2 regions of the Pseudomonas sp. CAU 1711 genome follow, and region 1 is predicted to be linked to the other one. Evidence: predicted binding sites of a transcription regulator. Region 1 holds the regulator's gene; the other holds the start of a gene.
The links. Region 1 encodes sigma-54, which starts transcription at its own class of promoters, with help from an activator protein. Its sites were predicted from a motif close to ANTGGCATNNANNTTGCTNT; they were not measured.

Region 1 (4,411 bases):
GATGCTCTTGCCGTCCACCGTGCTCTCGGCCGAGCGGCCGACCCGCACCTGGCAGGGGAAACCGTTGGCCACGCCGACGAACTTGGCGGCGGCGCGGGCGTGCAGGCCGAGCTTGTTGCTGATGGTGATCTCGCGGGAGGGCATTGCGGTCCTTAGCCGAGGTCGCGGTGGCGCACCTGGACGTTCTTCAATACGGGTTTGAGGGCCTGGCCCAGGCGATTGGCCAGATACACCGAGCGGTGGTGTCCGCCGGTGCAGCCGATGGCGATGGTCACGTAGGAACGGTTGCTGGCGGCGAAGCGCGGCAGCCATTTGTTCAGGTAGCCGAGGATGTCCTGGTACATCTCCTCCACGTCCGGCTGCGCCGCCAGGTAGTTGGCCACCGGCGCCTCCAGGCCGGACATGTCGCGCAGGTCCGGCTTCCAGTAGGGGTTGGGCAGGCAGCGCACGTCGAACACCAGGTCGGCGTCGACCGGCATGCCGCGCTTGAAGCCGAAGGACTCGACCAGGAAGGCGGTGCCCGGTGCCGGCTGGTTGAGCAGGCGCAGCTTGAGGCTGTCGCGCAGCTGGTAGAGGTTGAGATGGGTGGTGTCGATCTTCAGATCGCACAGGTCGACTATCGGCGCCAGCAGCGCGGCCTCGTCGCGGATGGCCTCGGCCAGCGAGCGGTTCTCGTTGGTCAGCGGGTGGCGCCGGCGGGTCTCGGAGAAGCGCTTGAGCAGGGTTTCCTCGTCGGCGTCGAGGAACAGCACGTCGCACTGGATATGGCGGCCCCGCACCTCGGCCAGCAGTTCGGGGAAGCGCTGCAGCTGGCTGGGCAGGTTGCGCGCGTCCACCGACACGGCGACCTGCGGATGCAGCAGCTCGGTCTGCAGCAGGGCGCGTTCGGCCAGGTCCGGCAGCAGGCTGGCCGGCAGGTTGTCGATGCAGTAGAAGCCGTTGTCTTCCAGCACGTCGAGGGCGGTGCTCTTACCCGAGCCGGAGCGGCCGCTGACGATGATCAGGCGCATGGCTGGGACCCCTGGGCTCAGTGCCCGCTCTGCACGTCGACCACGACCTGGTACAGGCTCTCGTTGCTCTGGGCCTGGCGCAGGCGTTCGCGCACCTCGGTGCGGTCGAGCATGCTGGCGATCTGCCGCAGCAGCTCCAGGTGTTCGTCGGTGGCCGCCTCCGGCACCAGCAGGACGAACAGCAGGTCCACCGGGGCGCCGTCGATGGCGTCGAAGTCCACGGCGGTGTCCAGGTGCAGCACGGCGCTGATCGGCGCCTGGCAGCCGGGCAGGCGGCAGTGGGGAATGGCGATGCCGTTGCCGAAGCCGGTGGAACCGAGCTTCTCGCGGGCGATCAGGTTTTCGAAGATGTCCTGGCCGTCCAGATCGGGAAGATCGCGGGCGACCAGGTTGGCGATCTGTTCGAGTACGCGTTTTTTGCTGCCTCCCGGCACGTTCACCAGGGAACGCGCGGGAGTCAGAATGGTTTCGAGTCGAATCATGGGGTGGGGGGTGTCAGCGAGCCGTGGCGCCTTGCAGGCGGTTCAGCTGCTTTTCCTTGTGCTTGATCAGTTGACGGTCGAGTTTGTCGGCCAGCAGGTCGATGGCGGCGTACATGTCTTCGTGTTCGGCGTTGGCGACCACTTCACCGCCGGCGATGTGCAGGGTGGCTTCGATCTTCTGCTTGAGCTTCTCGACCTCCATGATGACCTGCACATTGGTGATTCTGTCGAAGTGGCGCTCCAGTCGGCTGAGTTTTTCACCGACATAGTCGCGCAGGGCGTCGGTCACATCCAGTTGATGTCCACTGATGTTGACTTGCATAACGCATCTCCTTGTTGCCTTGTGTAAGAGACAGGCTATCGGGCCTGCCGCCGTAACACGTTGGCTGGGAGGGCTGTGCACTGCGGGCCGTGGTTCCCCCGACAGGGTATCCGGCGCTCGATGCTGTGGTGCAGAAGTCTCCCCCTCAGGGCCGCTTACATCAGTCGCTTGCGTTCGCTGGACGGCGCTATGCCGAGGGATTCGCGGTACTTGGCGACGGTGCGGCGGGCTACCTGAATGCCCTGTGCCTCCAGTAAACCAGCGATCTTGCTGTCGCTCAACGGCTTTTTCGCGTTTTCCGCGGCCACCAGCTTCTTGATGATGGCGCGGATCGCGGTGGAGGAGCATTCGCCGCCCTCGGCGGTGCTGACGTGGCTGGAGAAGAAGTACTTCAGTTCGTAGATGCCGCGCGGGGTGTGCATGAACTTCTGCGTGGTGACCCGCGAGATGGTCGACTCGTGCATGCCCACCGCCTCGGCGATGTCGTGCAGGACCAGCGGCTTCATGGCCTCGTCGCCGTAGTCGAGGAAGCCGCGCTGGTGCTCGACTATCTGGGTGGCGACCTTCATCAGGGTCTCGTTGCGGCTCTGCAGGCTCTTGATGAACCAGCGCGCCTCCTGCAGCTGGTTACGCATGAAGGTGTTGTCGGCGCTGGAGTCGGCGCGGCGCACGAAGCCGGCGTACTGCGGATTGACCCGCAGGCGCGGCACCGCCTCCTGGTTGAGCTCCACCAGCCAGCGGTCGTTGTGCTTGCGCACTATGACGTCCGGCACCACGTATTCCGGCTCGCTGGCCTCGATCTGCGAGCCCGGGCGCGGATTGAGACTCTGGATCAGCTCGATGATCTGCTTGAGCTCGTCCTCCTTGAGCTTCATGCGCCGCATCAGCTGGGCGTAGTCGCGGCCGCCGAGCAGATCGAGGTGATCGCCGGCCAGGCGCTGGGCCTCGGCCAGCCAGGGCGTGCCGGGCGGCAGCTGGCGCAGCTGCAGCAGCAGGCATTCGCGCAGGTCGCGGGCGCCGACGCCGGCCGGCTCGAAGTGCTGCAGGCGGTGCAGCACGGCCTCGACCTCGTCGGCCTCGACCTCCAGTTCCGGGTCGAAGGACTCGACTATCTCGTCGATGCTCTCCTCCAGGTAGCCCTGGTCGTTGATGCAGTCGATGAGGGTGACGCCGATCAGTTTGTCCTTGTCGGACATCGGCACCAGGTTGAGCTGCCACAGCAGGTGGCTCTGCAGGCTCTCGCCGGCGGAGGTGCGGGTGGTGAAGTCCCACTCGTCGTCGTCGTTGCTCGGCAGGCTGCTGGCGCTGGTCTGGTAGACGTCTTCCCAGGCGGTGTCGACCGGCAGTTCGCTGGGGATGCGGTCGTGCCACTCGCCGTCCTCGGCGCTCTCGCTGTTGTTTACCGCGACGGTGCTGTCCTGAAAGCTGGAGCTGTCCTGCTGCGCCTGGGTGTTCTGCTCGGCGCCGTCGGCCATGGGGTCTGAGTTGTCGAAGTCCTCGCCGTCTTCCTGGCGTTCGAGCATGGGGTTGGATTCCAGGGCCTCCTGGATTTCCTGTTGCAGGTCCAGGGTGGAGAGCTGGAGTAGACGGATGGCCTGTTGCAGCTGCGGAGTCATCGTCAGCTGCTGGCCCATCTTGAGGACTAGCGACGGTTTCATGGTGTGGGGCTGGGTACCTTGTTCACTTGCCGGCGCGTGGCGCCATCCACTGCAGGGCGCCGGGGCGCCCTAGTAAGCAAATTATATGCCCGACCTTGAAGGATTCCAGTCCTTTGCGCAAGCCCCTGGCGGGGCTGCTCACAGGCGGAATTCGTGACCCAGATAGACTTCCTTGACCAGCTGGTTGGCCAGGATGGCCTCGGCGTCGCCCTCGGCGATCAGCTGGCCATCGTTGACTATGTAGGCGATCTCGCAGATGTCCAGGGTCTCGCGCACGTTGTGATCGGTGATCAGCACGCCGATGCCCTTGGCCTTGAGGTGGTGGATGATCTGCTTGATGTCGCCGACCGAGATTGGGTCGACGCCGGCGAAGGGTTCGTCGAGCAGGATGAACTTGGGTTCGGTGGCCAGGGCGCGGGCGATTTCCACCCGGCGCCGCTCGCCGCCGGACAGGCTCATGCCCAGGCTGTCGCGGATATGGCTGATGTGGAATTCCTGCAGCAGGGCTTCCAGAGCCTGCTCGCGGCCGGCGCGGTCGAGGTCCTTGCGGGTCTCGAGGATGGCCATGATGTTGTCGGTCACCGACAGCTTGCGGAAGATCGAGGCTTCCTGCGGCAGGTAGCCGATGCCGGAGCGGGCACGTCCGTGCATGGGTTGGTGGCTGAGGTCGCGGTTGTCGATCAGCACGCGGCCCTGATCGGCCTGGACCAGGCCGACGATCATGTAGAAGCAGGTGGTCTTGCCGGCGCCGTTGGGGCCGAGCAGGCCGACGATCTGGCCGCTGTCGATGGATAGGCTGACATCGCGGACCACCTGGCGGCCCTTGTAGCTCTTGGCCAGGTGCTGGGCTTTGAGGGTGGCCATTACTGCTGCTGCTCTTGCTGGGCGTTCTTCTTGCGCGGCTGCAGGATCATGTCGATGCGCGGGCGCGGCACCGAG
Region 2 (4,411 bases), on a different contig from region 1:
CGCCGTCTTGACGAAATACTGGGTCATGACGTGGGCGTTGCCCTGGGTGTCGTAGATATTGGTCGAGGTCGAGGAGTTGTAGGTGGTCGGATCGGCCGGATCGAAGGGCACGGTGGTCGGCACCGTGTTGTTCGAGTTCAGGTTGAAGGTCTGCGCCAGGTTCTCGGTGGCCCTAGGCGCCTGGGCGGCGGTGCGAATCTGGATATCGTTGACAATGCCATTCTGCAGATTGCCCGCCGCATCCACCGCATAACCCTGCAGGCGGTAGCCGAAGTTGTTCACCACGTAACCGTCACGGTCGGTGCCGAAATAGCCGGCGCGGGTGTAGCTGATCTCGCCGTTGTTGCTGGTGACGAAGAAGCCGTTGCCGTTGATCGCCAGGTCCAGGGCGTTCTGCGTGTAGTTGATGTTGCCCTGGTTGAACAGCTGCGACACATCGGCCAGCAGCACGCCACTGCCCTGGGCGTTAGAGCCTGTGCCGAGCACCGAGGCGGCGTAGACATCGGCGAACTCGGCACGCGACTGCTTGAAGCCCGCGGTGCCAGCATTGGCGATGTTGTTGCCGGTGACGTTGAGGTCGTTGGTGGCCGCCCGTAGACCGCTGAGACCGATATTGAAAGCCATGAATGAACTCCTCTGCCGTTACTGCCGGCGCTGCAAGTCTGGGGGTTACTGACCGATGATCTGGACCTGGGACAGCGGGACGCTACCGATGCCCGCCAGGTTGAGCTTCATTTCTCCGCCGTTCTGCCCGAGCACCACGCTGTCGACGTTGGCCGGCAACAGGGTGTAGAGCCCCTTGGTGCCATCGGCGTAGGTGGCCTGGGCCTCGAACTTGTAGGTGCCGGGCGGCAAGAGATTGCCGCTGGAGTCCTTGCCGTCCCACATGAAGCTGACGTTGCCGGCGGCCTGCTGGCCCAGGTTGACGCGATTGACCACCTTGCCGGCGTTGTCGTAGACGTTGACGTAGACGTTGCTGCTGGTGACCGGCAGGACCAGGCTGCCCTTGAAGGTCTCGCTGGTATCCACCACCGCCTTCTCGGTCGGCACTATCACCTTGCGCCCGACCAGGGACGAGGCCTGCAGGGCCTGGGACGACTGGTAGCCGGAGAGCAGCGACGCCATGCTGGAGTTCAGCTTCTCGATGCCTTCGACCTGACTGAACTGCGCCAGCTGGGCGATGAACTCGCCGTTCTCCTGGGGCTCCAGGGGGTTCTGGTTGTTCAGCTGAGCCACCAGCAGCTCGAGGAACTCGTTCTTGCCGAGATCCTTGCTCTGCCTGGTGTCCTGCTTGATCTGGTACTGCTCCAGGACGGAACTGACGCCACTGACGCTCATTTTCTCGCTCCTTCTTCGCCGCTTACTGGCCCAGGGTCAGCACGCGCTGCATCATCTGCTTGGCGGTGTTCATCATTTCCACGTTGGTCTGGAAGGCCCGACTGGCGGAGATCATGTCGGCCATTTCCTCGACTACGTTGACGTTCGGGTAGTACACGTAACCCTTCTCGTCGGCCGCCGGGTGGTTCGGCTCGTAGCGCGGCATCAGGCTGCTCTGGTCCTCGACCACCCCCAGCACCTGCACGCCACGGCCGGCCTGGTCCTGATCGGCGAACAGCGAGCCGCGATCGCCGCTCATGCTCGACTCGAAGACGGTGGCGAACACCGGGTGGCGAGCACGATAGGTCTGCTCGACGCTGGAAGAGACGGTCTCGGCATTGGCGATATTGCTGGAGATGGTGTTCAGGCGAGTGCTCTGGGCGCTCATACCGGTACCGGCGATGTTGAAGACACTGGCGAGTGACATGACTGGGATCTCCCTTATTCGCCGCGCAGGGCGCCGATCAGACCTTTGAACTTGCTATTGAGCAGAGTGAAACTGGCCTGGAACTGCACCGCGTTCTCGGCGTACTTGGCCTGTTCCTGCTGCATGTCGACGCTGTTCTGGTCGATGGACGGGTGGAACGGGGTGCGGTAGCGCAGGGCCGGGTCGGCCAACTGGATGCCGTCGGCGGCGATGTGCTGGCTGTCGGTGCGGCTCATGGCGAAGCGCTTGCCGCTCTGCCTCTCGCTCTGCTCGGCGAGCACGGCGGCGAAGTCCAGATCGCGGGCCTTGTAATGCGGGGTATCGGCGTTGGCGATGTTGTTGGCCAGCACTTCGGCACGCTGGGCGCGGAAGGCGAGCGCTTCTTCGTGGATACCGAGTGCTCTGTCGAAGCTGATGCTCATGATCTGGAACCTCTGCCGATGGGCGTCTTGCCAGACATACAGCAAAGGCTATGCCAGATTTATTTATCCTTATTTTTCAATGGCTTGAATAAGAATAAGACGTCTCCCACCCGGAAAGCGGCAAGGCTTTTCCGCTTTCCGGACGGCAGGCGGCAAAGCCGGCAAGGCCGCCTTGCCGCCTGCCGAAACGAAAACGGGAGGCCATTGGCCTCCCGTCTCGCATACGCATTGCGAATCACTTGACCTTGTAGATGATCCCCGGACTGCACTGCACCATCTGATACAGATCCGGCAGGCCGTTGAGCGCCTCGGAAGCGCCGAGGAACAGGTAACCGCCCGGCTTCAGGGTGGCGTGAATGCGGGTGAGGATGTCCTTCTTCACCTCGGCGGAGAAATAGATCAGCACGTTGCGGCAGAACACCACATCGAACTTGCCGAGTGCCGCATAGCTCTCCAGCAGGTTCAGCGGACGGAACTCCACCCGGTTCTTGATCGGCGCCTTGACCACCCAACGCCCCGGCCCCTTGGGATCGAAGTAGCGCTGCAGGCGCTCCTGCGACAGGCCACGCCCCATGGCCAGGCTGTCGTACTCGCCGGACTTGCAGGCGCTCAGCATCGATGGCGACAGGTCGGTGGCAACGATCTGTACCCCGGCCTTGAGCTGGCCCAGGTTGGTCTTCTCGAACTCGTCGATGGTCATCGACAGCGAAAAGGGCTCCTGCCCCGAGGAACAGGCCGCCGACCAGATACGCAGGCGCTGGCTTGGATTGGCCTTGATCAGCTCCGGCAACACCCGGTTCTTCATCACTTCGAAGGGGTAGGTGTCGCGAAACCACAGGGTTTCGTTGGTGGTCATGGCGTCCACCACCTGCTCGCGCAAGCCGCCGCGCGGCTGGGCTTGCATCTTCTGCACCAACTCCCCGAGGGTCTTGATGCCCTGCTGCTCCATCAGCTTGTTGAGGCGACTGGACACCAGGTATTGCTTGTTGCTCCCCAGCAATATGCCGCAGGCCTTCTCCAGAAAGGTCCTGAACTGCTCGAAATCCAAATTGCCTGAAGACACTAAAGCTGCCTCACCAAACATAGTCCTAACCGAGGGCCCCGCCCTCAGCCCCCATCGGCAACCCGGATGCGTTCGACCACGCGTGACGCCAACTCGTCCGGACGGAACTTCGCCAGGAAGTCATCCGCCCCGACCTTCTTCACCATGGCCTGGTTGAACACACCGGAAAGTGAAGTATGCAGAATCACGTGCAGATTCTGCATCCTCGGATCGGCACGAATCTCCGCCGTCAGGGTATAGCCGTCCATTTCCGGCATCTCGATATCGGAGATCAGCATGAGGAACTCCTCGGCCGGATTCTTGCCCTCCTCCACCAACTTGCGCAGGTAGTCGTAGGCCTGCTGTCCGTCGTTGAGCGCCACCACCTCGACGCCGACGCTCTCCAGGCAACGCGAGACCTGCTTGCGCGCCACCGAGGAGTCGTCGCAGATCAGCACCCGTTTGGAAACCGCCTTGGCCTGGGTCTCGACATCCACCACGCCCTCGGAAATCGTCTCCGACATGGGCGCCACCTCGGCGAGAATCTTCTCGACGTCGATGACTTCCACCAGCTGGTTGTCCACGCGGGTAACGGCGGTCAGGTAGTGATCGCGACCGGTGCCCTTGGGCGGTGGATGGATCTCGCCCCAGTTCATGTTGACGATGCGCTCCACCGAGCGCACCAGAAAACCCTGCACCTTGGTGTTGTACTCGGTGATGATCACGAAACTGTTCTGAATGTCGCCCAGCGCCGGCCTACCGGTGGCCAAGGCCAGATCGAGAATGGGGATGGTGCCCCCGCGGATGTTCGCCACACCGCGCACGACCTGGCTGGACTTGGGCATCACGGTGAGTTTGGGGCACTGCAGCACCTCCTTCACCTTGAATACGTTGATGCCATAAAGCTGCGAGCCGTCCAGACGAAACAGCAAGAGCTCCAGGCGGTTCTGCCCGACCAGTTGGGTACGCTGGTTAACCGAGTCCAATACTCCGGCCATGCCCAGACTCCTTATTTTTCATAGTGGCGCGCGTCTGCTTAAGACTAGCAGGCGGCACGGGCCTTGCTTCGTGAGTAGCATGAACGCACCCACGACACTTTCCCGACGCATGATGGCAAAAAGCCTTTTAGCCGTTTTACCCGCT

Region 2: a site for sigma-54 is predicted at 2,265-2,284, ahead of flgB (flagellar basal body rod protein FlgB). Genes of this name have one in related genera too.

What each region holds. Positions count from the first base shown of each region.
Region 1 is NZ_JBDQQT010000001.1:350,346-354,756, forward strand. It holds gene AAFN46_RS01500 (HPr family phosphocarrier protein) at 1-144, opposite strand, end outside; gene rapZ (RNase adapter RapZ) at 153-1,010, opposite strand; gene ptsN (PTS IIA-like nitrogen regulatory protein PtsN) at 1,028-1,492, opposite strand; gene raiA (ribosome-associated translation inhibitor RaiA) at 1,506-1,814, opposite strand; gene AAFN46_RS01520 (RNA polymerase factor sigma-54) at 1,970-3,472, opposite strand; gene lptB (LPS export ABC transporter ATP-binding protein) at 3,611-4,336, opposite strand; gene lptA (lipopolysaccharide transport periplasmic protein LptA) at 4,336-4,411, opposite strand, start outside.
Region 2 is NZ_JBDQQT010000012.1:82,146-86,556, reverse strand. It holds gene flgE (flagellar hook protein FlgE) at 1-624, opposite strand, end outside; gene flgD (flagellar hook assembly protein FlgD) at 670-1,338, opposite strand; gene flgC (flagellar basal body rod protein FlgC) at 1,361-1,804, opposite strand; gene flgB (flagellar basal body rod protein FlgB) at 1,819-2,226, opposite strand; gene cheR (protein-glutamate O-methyltransferase CheR) at 2,462-3,289, opposite strand; gene AAFN46_RS14765 (chemotaxis protein CheV) at 3,334-4,266, opposite strand; gene flgA (flagellar basal body P-ring formation chaperone FlgA) at 4,346-4,411, shown strand, end outside.